Fulvivirga ulvae: one gene and its partner. Each later gene encodes a partner of the first gene's protein in a complex. Links are inferred from orthologs where the notes say so. Each region holds a gene or a part of one and is shown in the gene's direction. Other genes may lie near its edges.

Evidence for each region.
Region 2: the proteins of trxA (region 1) and trxB are in contact, whole or in part, in a crystal structure (PDB 1F6M), measured with the Escherichia coli proteins. The link is inferred for Fulvivirga ulvae from one-to-one orthologs.

What each region holds. Positions count from the first base shown.
Region 1 is NZ_CP089981.1:325,153-330,217, forward strand. The notes cover bases 1,172-3,996. They hold trxA (thioredoxin), read left to right. Parts: upstream 1,172-2,334; coding sequence 2,335-2,658; downstream 2,659-3,996. Other genes in these bases: LVD17_RS01365 (AI-2E family transporter), read right to left, coding at 1,172-1,913; LVD17_RS01375 (NUDIX domain-containing protein), read right to left, coding at 2,726-3,160; LVD17_RS01380 (DoxX family protein), read left to right, coding at 3,381-3,782; LVD17_RS01385 (mechanosensitive ion channel family protein), read right to left, coding at 3,955-3,996. Outside these bases: LVD17_RS01360 (hybrid sensor histidine kinase/response regulator), read left to right, coding at 1-818; more of LVD17_RS01365, read right to left, coding at 828-1,171; more of LVD17_RS01385, read right to left, coding at 3,997-4,872; LVD17_RS01390 (zinc-ribbon domain-containing protein), read right to left, coding at 4,971-5,065. UniProt on the Escherichia coli protein: Participates in various redox reactions through the reversible oxidation of its active center dithiol to a disulfide and catalyzes dithiol-disulfide exchange reactions.
Region 2 is NZ_CP089981.1:5,797,988-5,803,008, reverse strand. The notes cover bases 703-3,483. They hold trxB (thioredoxin-disulfide reductase), read left to right. Parts: upstream 703-1,508; coding sequence 1,509-2,459; downstream 2,460-3,483. Other genes in these bases: LVD17_RS24395 (DUF3307 domain-containing protein), read left to right, coding at 3,483-3,483; LVD17_RS24400 (SatD family protein), read left to right, coding at 2,824-3,483; LVD17_RS24410 (sigma-70 family RNA polymerase sigma factor), read left to right, coding at 703-1,353. In the rest of the region: pnp (polyribonucleotide nucleotidyltransferase), read left to right, coding at 1-401; more of LVD17_RS24410, read left to right, coding at 490-702; more of LVD17_RS24400, read left to right, coding at 3,484-3,486; more of LVD17_RS24395, read left to right, coding at 3,484-4,205; LVD17_RS24390 (GAF domain-containing protein), read left to right, coding at 4,325-5,021.

The sequences.
Region 1 (5,065 bases):
ACAACCAGGAACTTGTGGCTGAACTCCAGGAAATCAACGAGCAGTTAGAACAAAAGGTGGCAAACAGAACCGCAGAACTGGAAAAGGCCTTTGGGGAGATCCATGAGCAAAAAAAAGAACTCGAGGAGCTGAATGCTACCAAAGATAAATTTTTCTCCATTGTAGCCCATGACCTGCGCAGCCCGGTAAGTGCACTGGCGGGCTTTTCTCAGATGCTGGCCAATAATGGTAATCGGCTGTCACCTGAAAAAATAACAGCCTACTCTAAGGAATTAAACAAATCAGCAAAAAACACGCTTAGCCTGATAGAGAATCTACTTACCTGGGCTTCTACGCAAATGAACAAATTAGATCATAACCCCGATCTGATTGATGCAGCGGATATGATTAACCAGACACTCTCACAACTCAATACGGTAGCAAGCAGCAAGAAGATTGCACTGGAGAAGGAGCTTGCCCCGGACCTGAAAATATTCGCCGACAAAGATCACCTGACACTTGTGCTGAGAAACCTGATAAGTAATGCCCTAAAGTTTACCAATGAAGGTGGCAAAGTGACAGTATCAACAAAAAGTGTGGACAAAAGCAAAGTCGAAATTTCAGTAGCTGATACTGGCATAGGAATGGGCATAGAAAAACTCACCAACCTCTTTTCGGTAGGGTCGGCTCAAAGTACCAGCGGTACGGCTGGAGAAAAGGGAACCGGCCTGGGTCTCATTCTCTGCAAGGAGTTCATTGAAAAGAATGGAGGAAAAATAGAAGTAGCCAGCCTTAAAGGCATGGGTACTACCTTTACCATTACACTCAGTCAGAATTAAAGTTGATCTCTACTTCACCGTCCTAAACATTTTTTTAATCAGCTTAAGGCCATCCCTGAGCTGAGAACCTTTATTCCTGGAAAGCAGGAAAGCAATAGGCTTAAGTGGTTCATAGTGCCGGCAAACGACTTTGAACATACCAGCATAAGGCACACTCATAAACATGCCCGGCAGCCCCCATATCATACCTCCTGCAATGATGATGAGTATGGTAAAAAGCGGATTGATGGCCACACGACCACCGGTAATATTGGGAGTAAGAATGTTATTTTCAGTAAACTGGATGATCATAAAAAGTATAATAACTCCAATGGCATTACCAGGCTCCTCAGACACCAGCGTAAAGGCCAAGGGAAATGCAGCACCTATCAGCGTGCCGAAATACGGAATAAAATTCATAACGGCGGAAAGTATACCAAACATAACGGCATATTCCACGCCTACAATCATGAGGCCAAGAGAATTGAGGATGCAAAGCAAAAACACTACTATAAAAACCCCACTGATATAATTTTTTGTAATCTCAGAGATCTCTTTGAGGATAATAACAAGCCTGTCGCGGTCATTATAATCCCATATCATAAAAATAAACCGGTTGATACGATCCCGATAATAAAGCATAAAAAAGACAAAAACCGGCTGTAGCCCCATTTTAACAATGGTGCCGGTTGTGGCACTAAACACCATATTCATCAGGTCTCCACTGTTATTGATCAGACTTGAGATGCGTTCTCTTAGCCACCAACGTTGGTTCTCTCCATTATCTACCCAACTGTCAATGCGTGTTTGGAGTTGATCAAGATTATCCATGGCATGCTCCTTTAATTCAGGGAAATCACTTACAAACACAGTCATCTGCTGATAAAGCAAAAAAACCGCTCCGCCAATCAGTGTCATGCCCAGAATAATAGAAATGAGAATAGCCAGGACACGGGGGAACCTCCACTTCTCCAACAGGCTGGAAAAAGGATAGAGCAAATAGGCAAAAAGTATGGCCAGGCATACCGGATATAAAAACTCCCTCCCGATGATCAGAATGGTAAAAACCATCAATATCAGGAAAACGACTGTGGTTACTCGTACTATCAGGGGCAAATCTCTCAATGTTTTGGTATCTTAAAGTTTAAAGAACGGACTCTCACCTTACAAAACCAGTGTTAAATTAATAAGTTTATCAGATCTGTGCAGAAGGGAGGGGAATATTAAAATGTGCCGGAATTGGGTAGTAAATAGAATATATTTATAGTTTGTCAGGTTAAACCCGGCAATCATGTGATTATCATGAACACGAGCTTCACTTCAGGCTTCAATTTCAGGGCAAGTTTATTCTTACATTGTTATAAAACCTCAAATCTTATCCCTTTGAAATTGATCAATCCACATTATAACTATCGCCTATGGGACAATTGATAATAATTATGGATCGGGCGTTTACCTGAGGAAACAAAAAACGCTATATTTGCGTTGGTTCAATATCAGACGACAAAGAGTTTTAATATTTATAAACACCAATATAATGAGTAAAGCAATTGAAATCACCGACTCAAATTTTGAAGAGATCATCAACAGCGACAAGCCTGTTTTAGTAGATTTTTGGGCAGAATGGTGTGGACCTTGTAAAATGATCGGACCTGTTGTTGAAGAATTGGCAGGTGATTATGATGGCAGGGCTGTAATTGGAAAGGTAAATGTGGATGAAAACCCTAACGTTTCCGCTAAGTTCGGCATCAGAAGTATCCCTACCCTTTTAGTTTTTAAAGGTGGAGAGATAGTAGATAAGCAAGTAGGCGCTGTACCTAAAGGTGTATTGTCTCAAAAGCTTGACGCCCAGATCGCTTAATCATAAATTAAGTTTAAAAGGAATTAAAATGGATGCCCTAAAAGCATCCATTTTTTTTTATCGCTCTCTAGGACGCGACACGCCCCAAAGCCGTCTTTAGAATCTCCTGATGATCGAAAGCCAGCTTAGGGAGGTCATTGACCGGCCACCACTTAACCGCCTTAGCATCATCTGCAGCTTTGATCTGCTGATCGTCCATATCCACCTTCACCATGAAAGCAACCGTAACTGTCCGTCCTCGAGGGTCACGTCCGGGTCTGCCCCATGCACCCAGCTGAACAAACTCTCCGGCTTTTAAATCCAGCCCGGTTTCTTCCTGCAACTCACGGGCGGCTGCAGTATTCAGGTCCTCATCTTCTTCTACAAAACCACCCGGGAAAGCCCAATTCTCCTTAAACGGCTCATTTTTCCGCTGGATGAGTAAAACATGTTGCTCAGCATTATGTCCAAGGCTGAAAACTACGGCGTCCGCAGTTACTTTAATATTCTGATCTATCGGCATAATTTTATTTCATTTCTATAATTCCCCAGCAAAACAGTTCCATTCTCTTTACTGTCGGCAGCGGAATGGCCTTCAACTGCCGGCCCTTACAGGAAATCAAAATTAAGTAAACATTTGCTATTTCACGTGCAGTCGGTAGCTACACTGTATCCTCCACCGGTAATAAAATTCATTTCCTCTTCATAGAGAATATATGTACATTGAATATAAATTCATGAATATGAAACCCCTTAACTATTTCGAAAAGTATAAGGACATCAGTGTTTTCACGCTCCGTTGTGCTTTTGGTTTACGCCTGGTTTACGGTACTCAGGACAATATACTGAGCTGGGAACAAATGCTTGAATTCTCAAAATTTCTCGAAAGCTATCACTTCCCGTTTCCCCTGGCCAGTGCCATAGTCTCCGTGGTAGCTCAGTTTGCAGGAGGCATCATGTTCATTCTTGGTTATCATACCAGGTTGGCCGCATTGATCATAATGTTAAACTTTACCGTCGCATTGGTATTTGTGCATTGGGGAGATGCTTACCTCAATTTAGCTCCAGCCCTCCATATTTGGATAGTCAGTTTCTTTTTACTGACCTATGGCCCGGGTAAAATAGCTATTGACAGCAGGCGCTAATATTGGATCAGGCAGAATTTCTGGGGAGACACGAACTTTTATGAATAAGTCTTGAGTCAATTATTAAAGGGGAACATTACAAATCAAGCTGAAATCCGTGGAGCAGTGACTCCTAAAATAAAACATGCCTATTTTTATATTCCAGTTTGCAAACTGCCTTTGCCGGTTGCTGTTACCTCCCCTCTTTAGTCGCCTGTTTGCTTTCAGTTTTATTGTAATAAATACGCTGTGTTGGGTATGCAAAATCAATATCGTCATGTTTACGAAACTCGATCAATATCTCCTCCCATATGGCGTGTTCGGTGGAACGCCTCTTTTTAGGCAGGCACAGGTAGCGCATGGTTAATGCTACGCCATGGCCCTTTACTTTAGTATAAATAACGGGGGTCAATGTATTATAAAATATCATAAATTTCTTAGAGGCCTCAAGTAGTTTTTTCTGGGCGGACTTGGTCAGGTGCTTGGTATGTTTTTCCATCACCTTATTTAGAATATCCTTGGCCTTCTGCCAATCACTTTCAAAGGTTACTACCACGCATATCTCATTCCAGATATTACTAAAACCCTGATGATAGTTAAACTGAGCTTCTGAAAACACTTTACCATTGGGAACGTGCACGATCCTGCCGGTACTTTGATCTGAGTCGACCCAATTACCAATTTCGTTTAGTGTAAACTGAAAAGCCCTGATATCAATAACATCACCGGCAAAATCCATGATCTGTATCCTGTCACCGACCTCAAACGGGCGTCGTATAATGATGAAGAGCCAACCGGCAAGATTAACAATAGGGTCTTTAAGGGCCAGGGCAATTCCCGCAGATATCAGCCCCAGAAAGGTAGCAAAAGAGTGAAATTCATCAATCCATATGGTGCTGATCACCATCACACTCAAAAAAACGGAGATATACCGAACTCCATTTTTCCATTTATAGCGTTGCTTAACGTCCTTAATGCGCCAAAAAATAATACGCAAAAGTAATTGCCGTAAAAATGCCAGTACGAATATGGCTACCAGGGAAAATAATATCTTCCGCTGGATTTCAGGGGCAATTCCCCAATGTTCCCTTACCCAATCAATGATATCCACATCAAATTTTTTATGTATCCGGCACTACCTCTTAAAAACTAACACAACAGAAAATCGTTTGTTAAGCATTGTTTTAATGGCACGAATGAACATTTAAATTACAATATAAAAAAAAGCAACATGAGCAGAACAAGCAAAATGGCCACCCACTGTATCCCCTTTCCAAAACCGGGGAATTCATATCCGCAAACAG
Region 2 (5,021 bases), 5.5 Mb from region 1 along the record:
TCCAGGAGATACAGAAAGAGACCGGTGCTACGATCGTAATCGAGGAAGTTGATAACAAAGGCGTAGTAAGCGTATTTGCTGTTGATAAAAATTCAATGAACGAGGCATTGAAGAGAATAAAAGCTATCGTAGCCGTACCTGAAGTAGGGCAGGTTTATGATGGTAAAGTTAAGTCAATCATGCCTTTCGGTGCTTTCATCGAGTTTATGCCTGGCAAAGATGGCCTGTTACATATCTCCGAAATTAAATGGGAAAGAGTGGAGAATATGGAAGGTATTCTCGAAGTAGGAGAGGAAGTAAAGGTGAAATTAGTTGAAATTGACAAGAAAACGGGTAAATTTAGACTATCTAGAAAAGTACTGTTACCGAAACCTGAAAAAAAGGAGCAGAGCAGTAATTAATTCTGCTCTGACTTTTGTCATTTGGAACTAAATTTTATAAAATTGGTGTTTGCGTAATGGTCGATAGTGAAATTTATAAATAACTTGAATGAGACAGCTTAAGATTAGCAAGCAGATCACGAACAGAGAGAGTCAGTCGCTCGATAAATATCTGCAGGAAATAGGTAAAGTCGATTTATTAACACCAGATGAAGAAGTAGAGCTGGCTCAGCGGATAAGAGAAGGAGATCAATTAGCACTTGAAAAACTGACCAAAGCAAACCTGCGTTTCGTAGTATCTGTTGCCAAACAGTATCAGAATCAGGGATTGTCGTTGGGCGATTTGATCAATGAGGGTAATCTGGGTTTGATAAAAGCTGCTCAGCGATTTGACGAAACACGTGGTTTCAAGTTTATTTCATATGCAGTTTGGTGGATCAGACAGTCTATCCTGCAAGCTTTGGCCGAACAATCAAGAATTGTACGATTACCCCTTAATAGGGTAGGTTCTCTAAATAAGATATCTAAAACGTTTTCTGAACTGGAGCAAAAGTACGAAAGAGAGCCATCGCCTGATGAGTTGGCAGAAGTGCTTGAAGTAACTACTGCGGAAGTGGTGGATACCATGAAAATTTCCGGTCGTCACGTGTCTATGGATGCACCTTTTGTCCAGGGAGAAGAAAACAGCCTTTTGGATGTTCTTGAAAATGATCTGGAAGAAACTCCGGATTCGGAGTTGATGAATGATTCGCTGAGAAGGGAGGTTCAACGTGCACTATCTACATTAACACAGCGAGAGGCTGATGTGATTTCGCTGTACTTCGGGTTAAATGGAGAGCATTCTATGACTCTTGAGGAAATAGGAGAGAAGTTTAACCTTACAAGGGAGAGAGTACGTCAGATAAAAGAAAAAGCAATACGCAGACTAAGGCATACATCCAGGAGTAAGGCATTGAAACCTTATTTAGGATAGTTATGACCACATAAACAAAATCAATTAGGTCTCATAAACAGTGGGACCTATTTTTTTTAGTTTTGCGCCGGGTTGGCAAGGAGATGGTTCGAAAGAATTAAAACTTAGGAAGAATAACTTTTGTTAGGTTGACAGGAAAAAACGAATTAATTATAATGACACAAGAAAAAGCTAAAGTACTGATTATTGGATCCGGTCCGGCCGGATATACTGCTGCCATTTATGCTTCAAGAGCTGGTTTGAACCCAATTATGGTTACAGGTGGCCAGCCAGGTGGCCAGTTGACCACTACCAATGATGTGGAAAATTATCCGGGTTACCCGGAAGGTATTAATGGACCTCAGATGATGGTGGATTTTCAAAAACAGGCAGAGAGATTCGGTACGGATATCCGTTATGGTATGGCTACAGCGGTTGATTTTTCAGGTTATCCCCATAAGGTGACTATAGATGATAAATATGAGATTATTGCTGAGGCCGTGATTATCTCTACCGGTGCCAGTGCAAAGTACCTGGGGCTGCCTTCTGAAGAAAAATATTATAATAAAGGTGTTTCTGCCTGTGCGGTTTGTGACGGATTCTTCTATAAAGGTAAGAGTGTAGCCGTAGTAGGTGGTGGAGATACAGCAGCTGAGGAGGCTACTTACCTGGCGAACCTTTGTCCTAAAGTATATTTGCTGGTCAGGAGAGATGAACTACGAGCGTCCCAGATAATGCAAAATAGGGTGAAAAATACCAAAAATATTGAAATCCTTTGGAACACAGAGACTGAAGAAGTTCTTGGAAATGACGAGGAAGTAACAGGAGTTAGGGTTCTAAATAACCAAACAGGAGAAACCAGAGAGCTTGATGTACAGGGCTTTTTTGTGGCCATTGGTCATAAGCCTAACACTGATATTTTCAAAGGTGTGCTGGATATGGACGAAGTGGGGTATCTTAAAGTACAACCGGGAACTTCAAAAACAAATATAGAAGGTGTTTTTGCTACCGGAGATGCCGCCGATAAAATCTACAGGCAGGCTGTGACCGCAGCAGGTACTGGCTGTATGGGTGCTCTGGATGCTGAGAGATTTCTGCAGGCAAAAGAAATGGAAATGGCAGAATAGGCCATTTTAAAAAACAGAAGACAAAACCCACCCGGCCCCGGATGGGTTTTGTTGTTTTAAAAGCAGTCTGATTTCTGCCAATTCTGTTGTCGGGTGTGTTTTTTATAAGCAATGTAGCAGCATGGTTGCTTCTGAAAGTCTTCGTAAGACTATTATTAATAGTCATTTATTTTGGCTAGTATTGGTTAATGGTTATTTCTGATCATTAATATCCTTTTAAAGTTATTTCAATTGATTATAACCTGTAGGGGTTATTAAAAAACTTCGTTAAAGTATAAATAACCTTCAGAGGTTATATTTCTAATATATAACCTTGTGAAGTTATAATAAAATGCTATCTTTAGATTAATAACTTTTAATACTGATGGTAGCTGTATTAACCGGAGATATCATAGCGTCAAAGAAAATAGAAGAACGTGCCCAATTAAATGAGGTGCTTAAGGAGTCTTTTTACATTGTAGAGCATAAAGTACTCAAAAGGCGCGGTTCTTTGGAAATCTACCGGGGTGATAGTTTTCAGGGTATTATAGAAAATCCGGAAAAGGCCCTGTTGGCAGCTATACTCATCAGGGCAAGGCTGCGTGCCTGGAATTATACTGATCCTCATGATGCAAAGCCTTTGCAGACGCTCCCGGATGCCCGAATGAGCATAGGCATAGGAGCAGTGAGTTATAAAGGAGACAAAGTGGTGGAATCTGACGGAGAAGCATTTCAGTATTCAGGCCAGCTACTGGATACCATGAAGCAGGCAGGTTCAGAATTAGCTATTCGTACACCTTGGGAAGACGTCAATGATGAGCTGGAGGTAGTATGCAAACTTTTGGATGCCATCATCGGGAGATGGTCTTCGGCCATGGCAGAGGCAACCTGCCTTTATCTTCAGGATGAGGTCACACAACAGGAGCTTTCTGCCAAGCTGAAAATCTCCCAGCCCGCTGTGCATAAAAGACTGGCCTCCGCAAATATAGATGCGGTGGTGGCTGCTTTAAACCGATTTCAAAAACTTATTACCAAAAAACTCAAATGATAGCGTCTGCAGGAATTCTACTCAGATTACTGATTGCCCATCTGCTTGGAGATTTCTTTCTTCAACCCAGGTCGTGGGTTAAGGACCGTAATAAGCTCCATTTGAGGTCGGTGAAATTATACCTGCATGCACTTATCCATGCTGTGCTGGCTTGGCTTGTGCTATGGGACATCAGTCAGTGGCATGTTGCGCTTATCATATTCACGTCACATCTGCTGATCGATTTACTAAAGTCTTATCAGCATGGCCGCAATACCCTGTGGTTCATTATAGACCAGGCTCTTCACGTTATTGTCATCATATGCGTTTGGCGATGGTTTTTGGTAAAAGATCTTGAACTTGATATAATCGCTTTTATCTCCGAACCTAAAAGATTGTATGTTATAGCGGCTTTTGTTCTTCTGTCCCGCCCAGCTTCGATATTTATTGGGATAGCTACTCAAAAATGGAGAAAGGAGGTAGAAGATGATAAGAAAAAGACCCTTAAAGATGCAGGCTTATGGATAGGAATGATAGAGCGCTTTCTGATCCTTATTTTCATACTTATGAAGCAGGATGCCGCCATAGGATTTCTGCTGGCAGCGAAATCAATATTCAGATTTGGGGATTTGAGGAAGACCGAAGAGAAGAACCAGACGGAATACTTACTCATCGGTACTTTTCTGAGTTTTGGTATGGCTGTAGTTGTTGGTTACCTCTTACGTTTGATCGGGGTTTAGTAGCGGGTACAACTTTTCGCAGACAATATTTATCATTTTTTGGGTGTATTATTTTAAAGTAATCATTATTTTGTCTCTTACAATTTATAACCTATTGCTAGCAGAATTATATGAGTAAAATGGCTAATATCTGGAACAGGCTCTCACACATTGGGATAGACGAGGGAATGGATTTCCAGTTGCAGCACAGGGTGATCCTGTCAAACCGGTTGGGGGCGATCATCAGCTCCCTGATCATCGTGTTTATGGTTATGTTTTCTTTTAGGGAAAATACCAATTTCCTGCTGATGGTTACAATTCTGGCTTTTACTGTGGGTATACTCGTTTTAAATTTCTTTAAGCTTCACAGCATCTCCCGGCTATTGGTAAGTATCATACCAGCTTTAGGGGTTCTCTGGATTAATCTTTCTATTAAGCTCAGCCAACCCGAGAATGTGGAGATTATCCATTACGTTTCGCCAAGAATGTTTATAGCGAGTAGTTTGGTTTTGCCTTTTACCTTATTTTCTACCAGGGAAAGGACTATGATGGGGATAGGTCTGGCGTTTATTTTAGCTGTTGTATTACTTTATGACCCCATACATGAGATGCTTAACGTGAGCTATGAACAGTTAAATATAACTTCGGAGCAATACGGAGTGGTTTATGAAGATATGTTTTTGGTTATTATTATGCTACTGAGTTCATCAGTTTTTCTGTTCAACCTGAACAATCTCTACGAGAAGAAAAACCTAAGTTTGCTTGAAGAAGCTAATACCAAAAATCAGGATGCACTAAAAAGTGAAGAAGAGCTTAAAAAAACACTGAAAGAGGTTG